Linked DNA regions of Marinagarivorans cellulosilyticus. The protein of the gene in region 2 interacts with the protein of the main gene of each other region in a pairwise test. Links are inferred from orthologs where the notes say so. Each region holds a gene or a part of one and is shown on either strand. Other genes may lie near its edges.

Evidence for each region. The genes of interacting proteins can lie anywhere in the genome.
Region 1: the proteins of leuS (region 2) and ligA interact in binary tests that used the Escherichia coli proteins (3 or more experiments, as listed by UniProt). The link is inferred for Marinagarivorans cellulosilyticus from one-to-one orthologs.

The regions. Positions count from the first base shown.
Region 1 is NZ_AP023086.1:4,067,617-4,071,009, forward strand. What follows is about bases 205-3,177. They hold ligA (NAD-dependent DNA ligase LigA), read right to left. Parts: upstream 2,720-3,177; coding sequence 689-2,719; downstream 205-688. Other genes in these bases: MARGE09_RS16570 (transglycosylase SLT domain-containing protein), read right to left, coding at 205-710; zipA (cell division protein ZipA), read right to left, coding at 2,786-3,177. Also shown: MARGE09_RS16565 (HAD family hydrolase), read right to left, coding at 1-59; more of MARGE09_RS16570, read right to left, coding at 87-204; more of zipA, read right to left, coding at 3,178-3,393. UniProt on the Escherichia coli protein: DNA ligase that catalyzes the formation of phosphodiester linkages between 5'-phosphoryl and 3'-hydroxyl groups in double-stranded DNA using NAD as a coenzyme and as the energy source for the reaction.
Region 2 is NZ_AP023086.1:1,784,434-1,790,888, forward strand. What follows is about bases 1,473-4,612. They hold leuS (leucine--tRNA ligase), read right to left. Parts: upstream 4,269-4,612; coding sequence 1,677-4,268; downstream 1,473-1,676. Other genes in these bases: MARGE09_RS07100 (LPS-assembly lipoprotein LptE), read right to left, coding at 1,473-1,591; MARGE09_RS21555 (hypothetical protein), read right to left, coding at 4,494-4,612. Also shown: holA (DNA polymerase III subunit delta), read right to left, coding at 1-1,035; more of MARGE09_RS07100, read right to left, coding at 1,022-1,472; more of MARGE09_RS21555, read right to left, coding at 4,613-4,628; MARGE09_RS07110 (lytic murein transglycosylase), read left to right, coding at 4,627-5,553; gap (type I glyceraldehyde-3-phosphate dehydrogenase), read right to left, coding at 5,636-6,455.

The sequences.
Region 1 (3,393 bases), 2.3 Mb from region 2 along the record:
GCCAATCGTATATCCGGCTTTTGGTCGCTCAGTAAAAATTGCTCAAGGGAGATAGTCATTGAATTTCCGTTACGATGCACTTGGCACTAAAAAAACCAAAAGCGATTTTTTTCTAGCTCTTTTTTACAGCCTTTAATTTGCTGTTGGTACATTTTTGCCCGCGAAGAAACTTTAAGGGCAACCTTTTTTAACCAAGGCTTTTTATTGTAAGAGCGGCGTTCATAACCGCCATGGCCTTCATGATACGCCAAGTATTGCCTATAAGCGTCGCCTAAGCCTATACCTAAACGGCGCTGGCTCTCTTTGTTGTACCAACCAATAAATTGTGTCACATCACCAAAGTCATCGCGATCTGCACCGCGCGCTCCAGTTTTATCCTGGTACCAACGCCAAGTGGCATCTTTTACTTGGGCATAACCGTAAGCATCGCTGGCCCTAGGACCGGGAATAATCCAGAGGATCTTCTTTCTGGGGGGGCGCGCATCGGCTTTAAAACGCGATTCTTGATGTATAAACGCCAGCTTCGTTGCGACCGGTGTGCCCCACTTATTGGCAGCCTTTACGGCATCTTTATACCAACTTTTTTTGCCGCCAAGTATGTCGCAAGCGTCATCCATTTGAGTAGGCCTGTAGCCCGCGCAACCACTTGCAAAGGCTACCAATACAACACTAAAACAGAAGCTGCTAATTATTCGAATTGTTCTAACCACGCAATAAACTCCTCTTCGTTGCGCACATCGAGCCCAATATCCTGCGCTTTTGTGAGTTTGCTGCCCGCTTTTGCCCCTGCCACCACTAAATAGGTTTTTGCCGACACACTACCCGCTACTTTAGCGCCCAACGCCAATAAGCGTTCTTTGGCTTCGCTGCGCCCCATAGTTTCTAACGTTCCCGTTAGTACTACGGTTTTACCCGCTAAAGGTTGATTTTGCGATACCGTCGGCGCTGGCCAATGCACTCCTGCAGCCTGCAAAGCCTCTAGTAAAGCTAAATTACTTTCTTGTTTAAAAAACAATTCGACATATTCAGCGACAACCGGCCCAACATCAGGAATTTCTTGCAGCTGTTCAGCCGTAGCTTGCGTAATGGCCTGCAAGCTACCTAGATGCTGTGCAAGCGTAGCCGCGGTTGTTTGGCCAACTTCTCGAATACCTAAGGCATATAAAAAGCGCGCCAAAGTCGTACTTTTACTTTTTTCTAATGCATCCAATAAGTTTTGGGCTGATTTCTCGGCCATGCGCTCTAAACCAACAAGCGGTACCAGTGTTAACTGGTATAAATCGGCAACATTAGCGATCAAGCCTTCATCAACCAATTGCTCTACGAGCTTATCGCCCAAACCATCAATATCCATCGCTTTACGGCTTGCAAAGTGCTTAATGGCCTCTTTACTTTGTGCTGCACACGATAAGCCACCGCTGCAGCGAATCACCGCTTCACCAGGAACTTGGCTAGTATCGGCACCACAAACAGGGCATTGCGCGGGAAATTCTATTGGGCTAGCCGTTTCAGGGCGGCGCTCGAGTACAACCTCGGCAATTTGTGGGATTACATCGCCTGCTCGACGAATAATAACGGTATCACCCACCATCACCCCAAGGCGCTCCACTTCATCGCGGTTGTGCAGCGTGGCGTTCGCTACGGTAACACCGCCCACAAACACCGGCTCTAAGCGCGCAACAGGGGTAATCGCACCGGTACGCCCTACCTGAAATTCGACCGCTTTAAGGGTTGTCATTTCTTCTTGGGCGGGGAATTTTTGCGCGATCGCAAAACGTGGCGCCCTTGCAACAAAACCTAAGCGACGCTGTAATGCAAAGTCATCAACCTTAAAAACCAAGCCGTCTATATCAAAAGGCAGAGCATCTCGCTTGGCTGCCATTCGAGTGTAATAGTCTAAGCAGCCTTCGATAGAGTCGACTTTCTCTGCAAGATCACTCACAACAAACCCTAAATCACGCAGTAATTGCAGGGTTTCAAAGTGCGTTGCCGGCAGCTCGCCATCAAACTCACCCACTGAATAAGCATTAAACACCAACGGCCTTGTTGCGGTAATGCGAGAATCCAACTGCCTTAAGCTACCAGCTGCCGCATTGCGCGGGTTTACAAATGTTTTTTGGCCATTCTCACGCGCCGATTGGTTCAGCGCCTCAAACCCCTTTAAGGGCATGTAAATTTCGCCGCGCACTTCAAGCACTGCAGGGTAATTACCGGCAAGCTTTAGCGGTACGTTTTTAAGGGTGCGAACATTCTGCGAAATATCTTCGCCGGTTGTGCCATCACCCCTTGTAGCTGCGCGCTCGAATAGCCCATCGCGATAGAGCAAACTTACCGCAAGGCCATCAAATTTTGGTTCGCACACATAATGTACCGCGATAGATGTTTTTAAGCGGTCTTGTATACGTCGATCAAAATCCCTCATATCATCGTCATTAAAGGCATTACCTAACGATAACATCGGCTGTAAATGCGTTACGCTTTGAAAGCTATCGAGCGGGGTCGCTCCTACGCGCTGCGAGGGGGAATCGGGCGTTACCCAACTAGGGTGCTGCTGTTCGACATCCAATAATTGACGCATTAAACGATCGTATTCTGCATCTGGAATAGAAGGCTCATCCTTTACATAGTAAGCAACGTTATGACGCTGGATTTCCTGTTTAAGGGCTTCGTACTGCTGTTGAATCACTGTGTCATTTTCCGTTAATACAGCTTCTGTCATTTTTTTGTTTCCAAAACAACAAACCGCCAATAGGCGGTTTGGAATCTATACACTGGCAAGGCTTGATTAGCGATTAAGGCGACGTTTTCGCTCAAATTCAATAACACGTTGTCGGCAATGTTCAAACGTTTGCTGCGTCATCACACTGCGATGCTCATCTTTTAGCTCACCGTCTAGCGCTTCAGAAATAGCCTTGGCGGTGCGCGCCATTAAACCAAACGCTGCAACGCTATCGCCTCTGATAGGAAGCATCATAAACATGCTGATCCCAGGCGTGGAGAAATCTTCCATAGTCGTCAAATCAAAGGTGCCAGGCTTTACGATATTGGCCAAGCTAAACAAGACTTCACCTGAGCCATCTTCGTTTTTGTGGCGATGAAAAATTTCCATATTGCCAAAACGCAAGTTTTGCTCGGTAAGCGTTTGCAGCAATGTTTCTCCGCTAAAAAGCTGCCCTTGATGGGCCATAACGTTAATAACAATAACCTCTTCTGGCTCCAAGGCTGGCTCGGCTACTTTAGCCTTAGGTTGAACGGCCGGCTCTTTAGCAGGAGCTTTAGCTGCTGGCGCTGCTGTGCGCGGTGGTGCCATCACCGCCAAGTCATCATCTAGATCGTCCAGGTTGCCCAATGTGGGTTCTAGGTGTTCATCGGCAGAATCCATAAGCATTGTTG
Region 2 (6,455 bases):
TTGCTGAAGCGCTTTTGTGGACAAAGCACGCACGCCAGAAAGCATTAATGTAATGTCGTTAATTAAGCCCCAAGCATCTTGTTTACTGGCGCCCTTAATGGCGCGGTCGGCCAGCGCGCACTGGCGTAATAGCAGGCGCAGTTGGCCCGCTTTTAAGCGGCCCAAGGCTTGGCGTACTAAGGGTATGCGTTTGTCGAAAATACCGTGTTGTTTAGCCACGCTTTCAATGCTGCCACCGCTTTGCTTGGTAAACAGTAGTGCATTGAGGGCGCGAATTTCGCGCGATAGCGCCCATAAAATAATGGTGGCTTCGGTGCCTTCTTCGCGCAGGCCTTGCAGTGTACGTGTGGCGGCGCGTGCATCGCCACCGGTGGCGCGGTCTACTAGGGTGAAGATATCGTAACGGGCGCTGTCGACGACGGCATTGGCCATAGTGCGGCCGTCAATCACGCCATCGTCGCTAACGAGCTTAAGTTTTTGAATTTCTTGTACGCAAGCCAGTAGGTTGCCTTCGACTTTGCTGGCGAGTATGCCTACGGCATCGCTGCTGGCACGCAAGCCTTCAGACTTTAAGCGCAAATCGACCCAGCGCGGGAAAAACTTGGGGCTAATAGGCCATATTTGCAGTGTGCCGCCCACGCTATCGACGGCTTTAAACCATTTGGCGTTTTGCGTGGCGCGGTCAATTTTGGGGAAGACCAGTATTAGCAGGGTGTCTGGGCTTGGGTTTTTACAGTATTCCAGCAGTGCTTGTTTGGCGGCATCGTTGGGTTTGGCGGTGTGGCTGCGCACCTCGATAATTTTGCGCTCGGCGAACAGGCTCATGCTGTTGGCGCTTTGCAGCAGTTGTTGCCAGTCGAGGTTGGCGTCGGTGTGGTACAGCTCGCGCTCGCTAAAGCCTTGTGTGCGGGCGGCTTGGCGCAGCATGTCGCAGGATTCTTGCACTAATAGCGGTTCGTCGCCGGTGATAAAGTAAACCGGCAGTAACGGGCTGCTGCAGTGGTTTTGCAGTTGTTCTGCATTAATGCGTGCCATGGCTGCTGCTCGTGTGGGCGCTGGTGCTTTGGGTGCTTTGTGCTGGCACTGTTAGGGTGTTTGTATGGCTCATGCTTTGCAGCAAAATGCGGTTGATGAGTTCTTGCCGCATTTCTTTGACGAGGGTTTGCTGCTCTTCGGCTTTGGCTAAGTTGGTGCCGGGAATAAAGTCGTATACCCGCTGGGTGGTTAGGGTGGTGGGCAATGCAGGCTGCGCGCCTTTGGGGGTGTAGCTGTAGGCAATTTCTAGGCGCAACTCGTACTGGGCTGCCGCGCCAATACTGGTAACGGCTACGGTGCGCTTTTCGAGCTCTTCGGTATCTAACCAGAGCGTGAGTGGTGCGCTGGGGGTAATTTTTACGCCGCGGCGTACCAAGGTTTGCTGCAGTTGGCGAGCAATTGCGGCGTAAGGGTCGGCGGTTTTTAAGGCGAGCTCTGGCGGCAATTGCCCTTTATTAAAGCCGCGAAGTTGCCAGCCACAAGCGGTAATGGTGAGGGCCAATAAGCCGATTAAGGCAAACCGAAGTGATGTTAAACGCGGCGTGGCTGAGGGCATGGTTAGCGGGTCTCGAGTAGCGGGTGGCAGGCAATACTGATTGTAGTGAATGCGCCTTGCACCTAGGTGCAAGGCGGGCGGCGCTTTAGTTGGCGACGATATTAACCAGCTTGCCAGGCACTACGATCACTTTGCGCACGGTTTTATCGTCGATAAAACGCATAACGTTTTCGTCGGCCATAGCGGCTTTTTCGGCGTCGCCTTTGCTGACATCGGCCGGTAGTTCGAGCTTGCTGCGCACTTTGCCATTAACCTGTACCACAATCGTTACGCTTGCACGCACTAGGGCGGCTTCGTCCACTTTGGGCCAAGGTGCATCCAGCAAATTGCTGCCGTGCCCTAAGCCTTGCCAGAGTGCATGGCAGGCATGGGGGATAATCGGCGCAAGCATAACCACGGCGGATTCTAGCGCCTCGCGCTCTACCGCTAAGCCCAGTGGTGTGGCGCGGTCGGCGTTGCGGCTGACGTCGTTTAGCAATTCCATAACGGCGGCAATGGCGGTATTAAACGTTTGGCGGCGGCCAAAATCATCGCTGACTTTGTTGATGGTTTCGTGCGTTTTGCGGCGCAAATCGGTATGCGTGGTCGTTAGCGCATCTACCGTAAGCGGGCCGGGTTCACCAGCTTCCAAATGTAGGTGTACGGCGCGCCATAGTTTTTTAATAAAGCGGCTGGCGCCTTCTACGCCGGAATCTGTCCACTCTAGGCTTTGCTCTGGTGGTGCGGCAAACATGCTGAATAGGCGAATGGTATCGGCGCCGTATTCGCGCACCACGTACTCTGGGTCTACCCCGTTGTTTTTCGATTTGCTCATTTTGATCACGCCGCCAAATTCTAGCGGTTGCTCGGTTTCGGCATGGAAGGCGTTGATCATTTTGCCTTTTTCGTCGCGCTCAACGCGGACATCGGCGGGGGCTATCCACTCGGTGCGACCGCCTTCTTTAATAAAGAAGGATTCGGCGTTTACCATGCCTTGGCACAGCAGGCGGTCGAAAGGCTCGTCGCAGTTTACTAGGCCTTCATCGCGCATGAGTTTGTGGAAAAAACGGGCATACAACAAGTGCAAAATGGCGTGTTCGATACCGCCGACATATTGGTCCACCGGTAGCCAGTAATTGGCTTTGTCGGGGTCTAGCATGCTATCGGCATTGGGGCTGGTGTAGCGCGCGTAGTACCAGCTAGATTCCATAAAGGTATCGAAGGTATCGGTTTCGTGCTCGCCTGCTTGGCCGTCGATATTGCCTTTGCGCCATTCGGGGTCGGCTTTAATGGGCGATTGCACGCCGTCCATTTCGACTTCTTCGGGTAGCAATATAGGCAGCTTGTGCGCCGGTACGGGAATTTCGCCACCGGCGGCTAAATTAAAGATGGGGATGGGGGTGCCCCAGTAGCGCTGGCGCGAAACGCCCCAATCGCGCAAGCGGTAATTGGTGGTGGCGCGGCCTTTGTTGGCGGCCTCTAAGGTTTGCACGATGGCGGTAAAGGCGCCGTTAAAATCGAGGCCATCGAATTCGCCCGAGTTAACCAGTACGCCTTTGTCGGTAAATGCGGCTTCGGCCAAGTTGATTTCGGTACTGTCGCTAGGGGCGATCACTTGGTTAATGGCAAGGTTGTACTTTTTGGCAAATTCGTAATCGCGCTCGTCGTGTGCGGGCACAGCCATAACGGCACCGGAGCCGTAATCCATCAATACGTAGTTGGCTACCCAAACGCTAACGGGCTCGCCGGTAATGGGGTGGGCAGCGGTAATGCCGGTATCAAAGCCTTTTTTCTCCATGGTGGCCATGTCGGCTTCGCTGACCGATTGCACTTTGCAGGCTTCGATAAAGGCGGCTAGCTCGGCATTGGTTTTGGCCAGCTCTAGTGCGATGGGGTGCTGGGCAGCCAAGCTTACGTAGGTGACGCCCATAATGGTATCTGGGCGGGTGGTATAGACCTCGAAGCCTGTGTGCTCGGCTACCGGCGTTGTTAAGTCGAAGCGCATTTCTACACCGCGGCTTTTGCCTATCCAGTTGCGCTGCATGGTTTTAACTTGCTCGGGCCAATGCGGTAGTTTATCTAAGTCGTTGAGCAGTTCTTCGGCGTAATCGGTAATGCGGATAAACCACTGCGGGATTTCTTTTTTCTCGACATTGGTGCCACAACGCCAGCAGCAGCCATCTTCGACTTGCTCGTTAGCTAATACGGTTTCGTCTACTGGGCACCAGTTAACGGTAGATACCTTTTTGTAGGCCAAACCTTTTTCGTACAGGCGCGTGAAGAACCATTGCTCCCACTTGTAGTAGTCGGGTTTGCAGGTGGTGACTTCGCGGCTCCAATCAAAACCAAAGCCTAGGGCTTTAAGTTGGTCGCGCATGTAGTCGGTGTTGCTGTACGTCCATTTTGCCGGTGCGGTATTGTTTTTGATGGCGGCGTTTTCGGCCGGTAAACCAAATGCATCCCAACCCATAGGGTGCAATACGTTTTTGCCCAGCATGCGCTGATAGCGCGAAATAACGTCGGTAATGGTGTAGTTGCGAACATGCCCCATATGAAGGCGGCCACTGGGGTAGGGGAACATGGCAAGACAGTAGAATTTTTCTTTGCTGGTATCTTCTGTTACCGCAAAGCTGTTGTTGTCTAACCAAAAACGCTGCGCGTCTTGTTCGATCTCGGACGGATTGTAATTCTCGTTCATCAGTTGTTTGATCTCTAACCCAGTGAGGCAAAGGCGCTGCCTTTGCAAAAAGCTTGTGATTATAGGGCCTGAGCAGGCTAAATAAAACGGTGCCGATAGCCCGATGCCAAATTGCTTGGCCCTTAGCGTGAATAAGCCTGAATTTTATGGCGCAGCAGGGTAAATGTTCAAACCGTGATTGCTGGCATGAGCGTTGCTGGGAGGACAACAGAGGACAACAGAGAATTACAGCGTTGGCGATTTTGATTTTTGCCAAGTAATAACGGTATCGTGCACTAAATAGAGCTTAATGGCGGGAAATGAAGACGTGATTCCTGCTAGCGTAACACGCGATATGCACCAAATAAGAGAATTGAGCATGACAACTGCCCCAATGCAGAGCGAGCGGCCCGAGCCCTTCGAGCTTTTCTGCTCGCAATTTCGAAGCCAGCGGGATGCGATTGTATTGTTGCGCCAGTTGCACCATATGTCTAAGGCGGTTCAGCGCCACCGCGGTATGACAATGGCTTTGTTGGCGGGCAATACGATGTTTGAAGGTGACTTTGCCATTTTGCAGCGCCAAGTCGAGCGCAGATTAGCCTCGTTAGAAATTTTTGCTGCTGCCGGTGGCGACTTACTGAGCGAGCGCGACCAGCAAAACCTGCACAATGCTTGGAATACCATCAGCGCCGATTGGCAAAACGATGATGTAATTGATAACTTCGAACTGCATTCGCACTTTATTGAGCAGCTGCACAGCATGATGGTGCAGTTGGCAAAAAAAATTGAGCGCCCAGTATCTGCCGCTATGGTGGAAGACCACGGTGCCGAACTCATCGGCAGCGAAGAAAACTACCCCAAAATTTTTAAACAAATCGAATTACTCAATTTTATTGCTAAGCAAACGCCGGAAATGGTCGAGCAATTAGCGCGCATGCGCGGCTTGGCCACCTATGCTGCGGCTAAAGGTGAGTGCGAATACTATTTGGACCGCAAGCTGCGTTTCGCGCTGCAATGCGTGCGCACCCAGCACGAAAAACTACGGCTGCAAGCCGAGCGCATGCAAAACATATTAGAGGGCGCTTTACCTTCGGTAAGTTATATTAAAACCTACGAATTGAAGCTAATGTTTTTGTTAAACACTGTAGATATGGATGTGCTTTCGGGTGCGGAAATAAGCAGTAGTTCGCACCAGCTCTTTAAACTGGCTACCGAGATTATTGATGTTTATCTCAAGGTGGCCGAAGACGGTTTTGATGTTATCGCTAAGTGGCACGACGAGGATTTGGAGCTTTGGCTGGCTTAGGGGGTGGGGCGTTAAGATTTTCGCTGGCTTTAATAAAAAAAGGGAGCCAAGTGGCTCCCTTTTTTTATCAGCGAATATTTAATTACTTAGCAATATGAGTAATTAAATCAACGACTTTGTTTGAATAACCAATTTCGTTATCGTACCAACTTACTAGTTTTACAAAGTTGTCGTTTAAGGCAATACCTGCGCCGGCATCAAATACAGAGGTGCATTTTTCGCCAACGAAGTCGTTCGAAACAACATCGTCTTCGGTGTAGCCTAATACGCCTTTAAGCTCGCCAACAGAGGCCGCTTTCATTACCGCGCAAATATCTTCGTAGCTAGCCGATTTTTCAAGGCGGCAAGTTAAGTCAACAACAGAAACATCTGGCGTAGGTACGCGGAACGCCATACCGGTTAATTTGCCGTTAAGCTCTGGAATAACCTTGCCTACCGCTTTGGCTGCACCAGTTGATGAAGGAATGATGTTTTGGCCTGCACCGCGGCCGCCGCGCCAGTCTTTTACTGATGGGCCGTCAACGGTTTTTTGGGTTGCGGTTGTGGCGTGTACGGTTGTCATTAAGCCTTCAACAATGCCGAAGTTGTCATTGATAACTTTGGCAAGTGGCGCTAAACAGTTGGTGGTACAAGAGGCGTTAGATACGATGTCTTGGCCAGCGTAAGACTCGTGGTTAACGCCCATAACAAACATGGGGGTCGCGTCTTTAGACGGAGCAGACATCACAACTTTCTTGGCGCCAGCTTCGATGTGCTTACGTGCGGTTTCGTCGGTAAGGAAGAAACCGGTTGATTCTACAATGTAGTCTGCATTGATTTCGTTCCACTTCAGGTTGGCAGGGTCGCGTTCTGCAGTAATGCGAACGGTATTGCCGTTAACAACCAAGCTACCATCAACGACT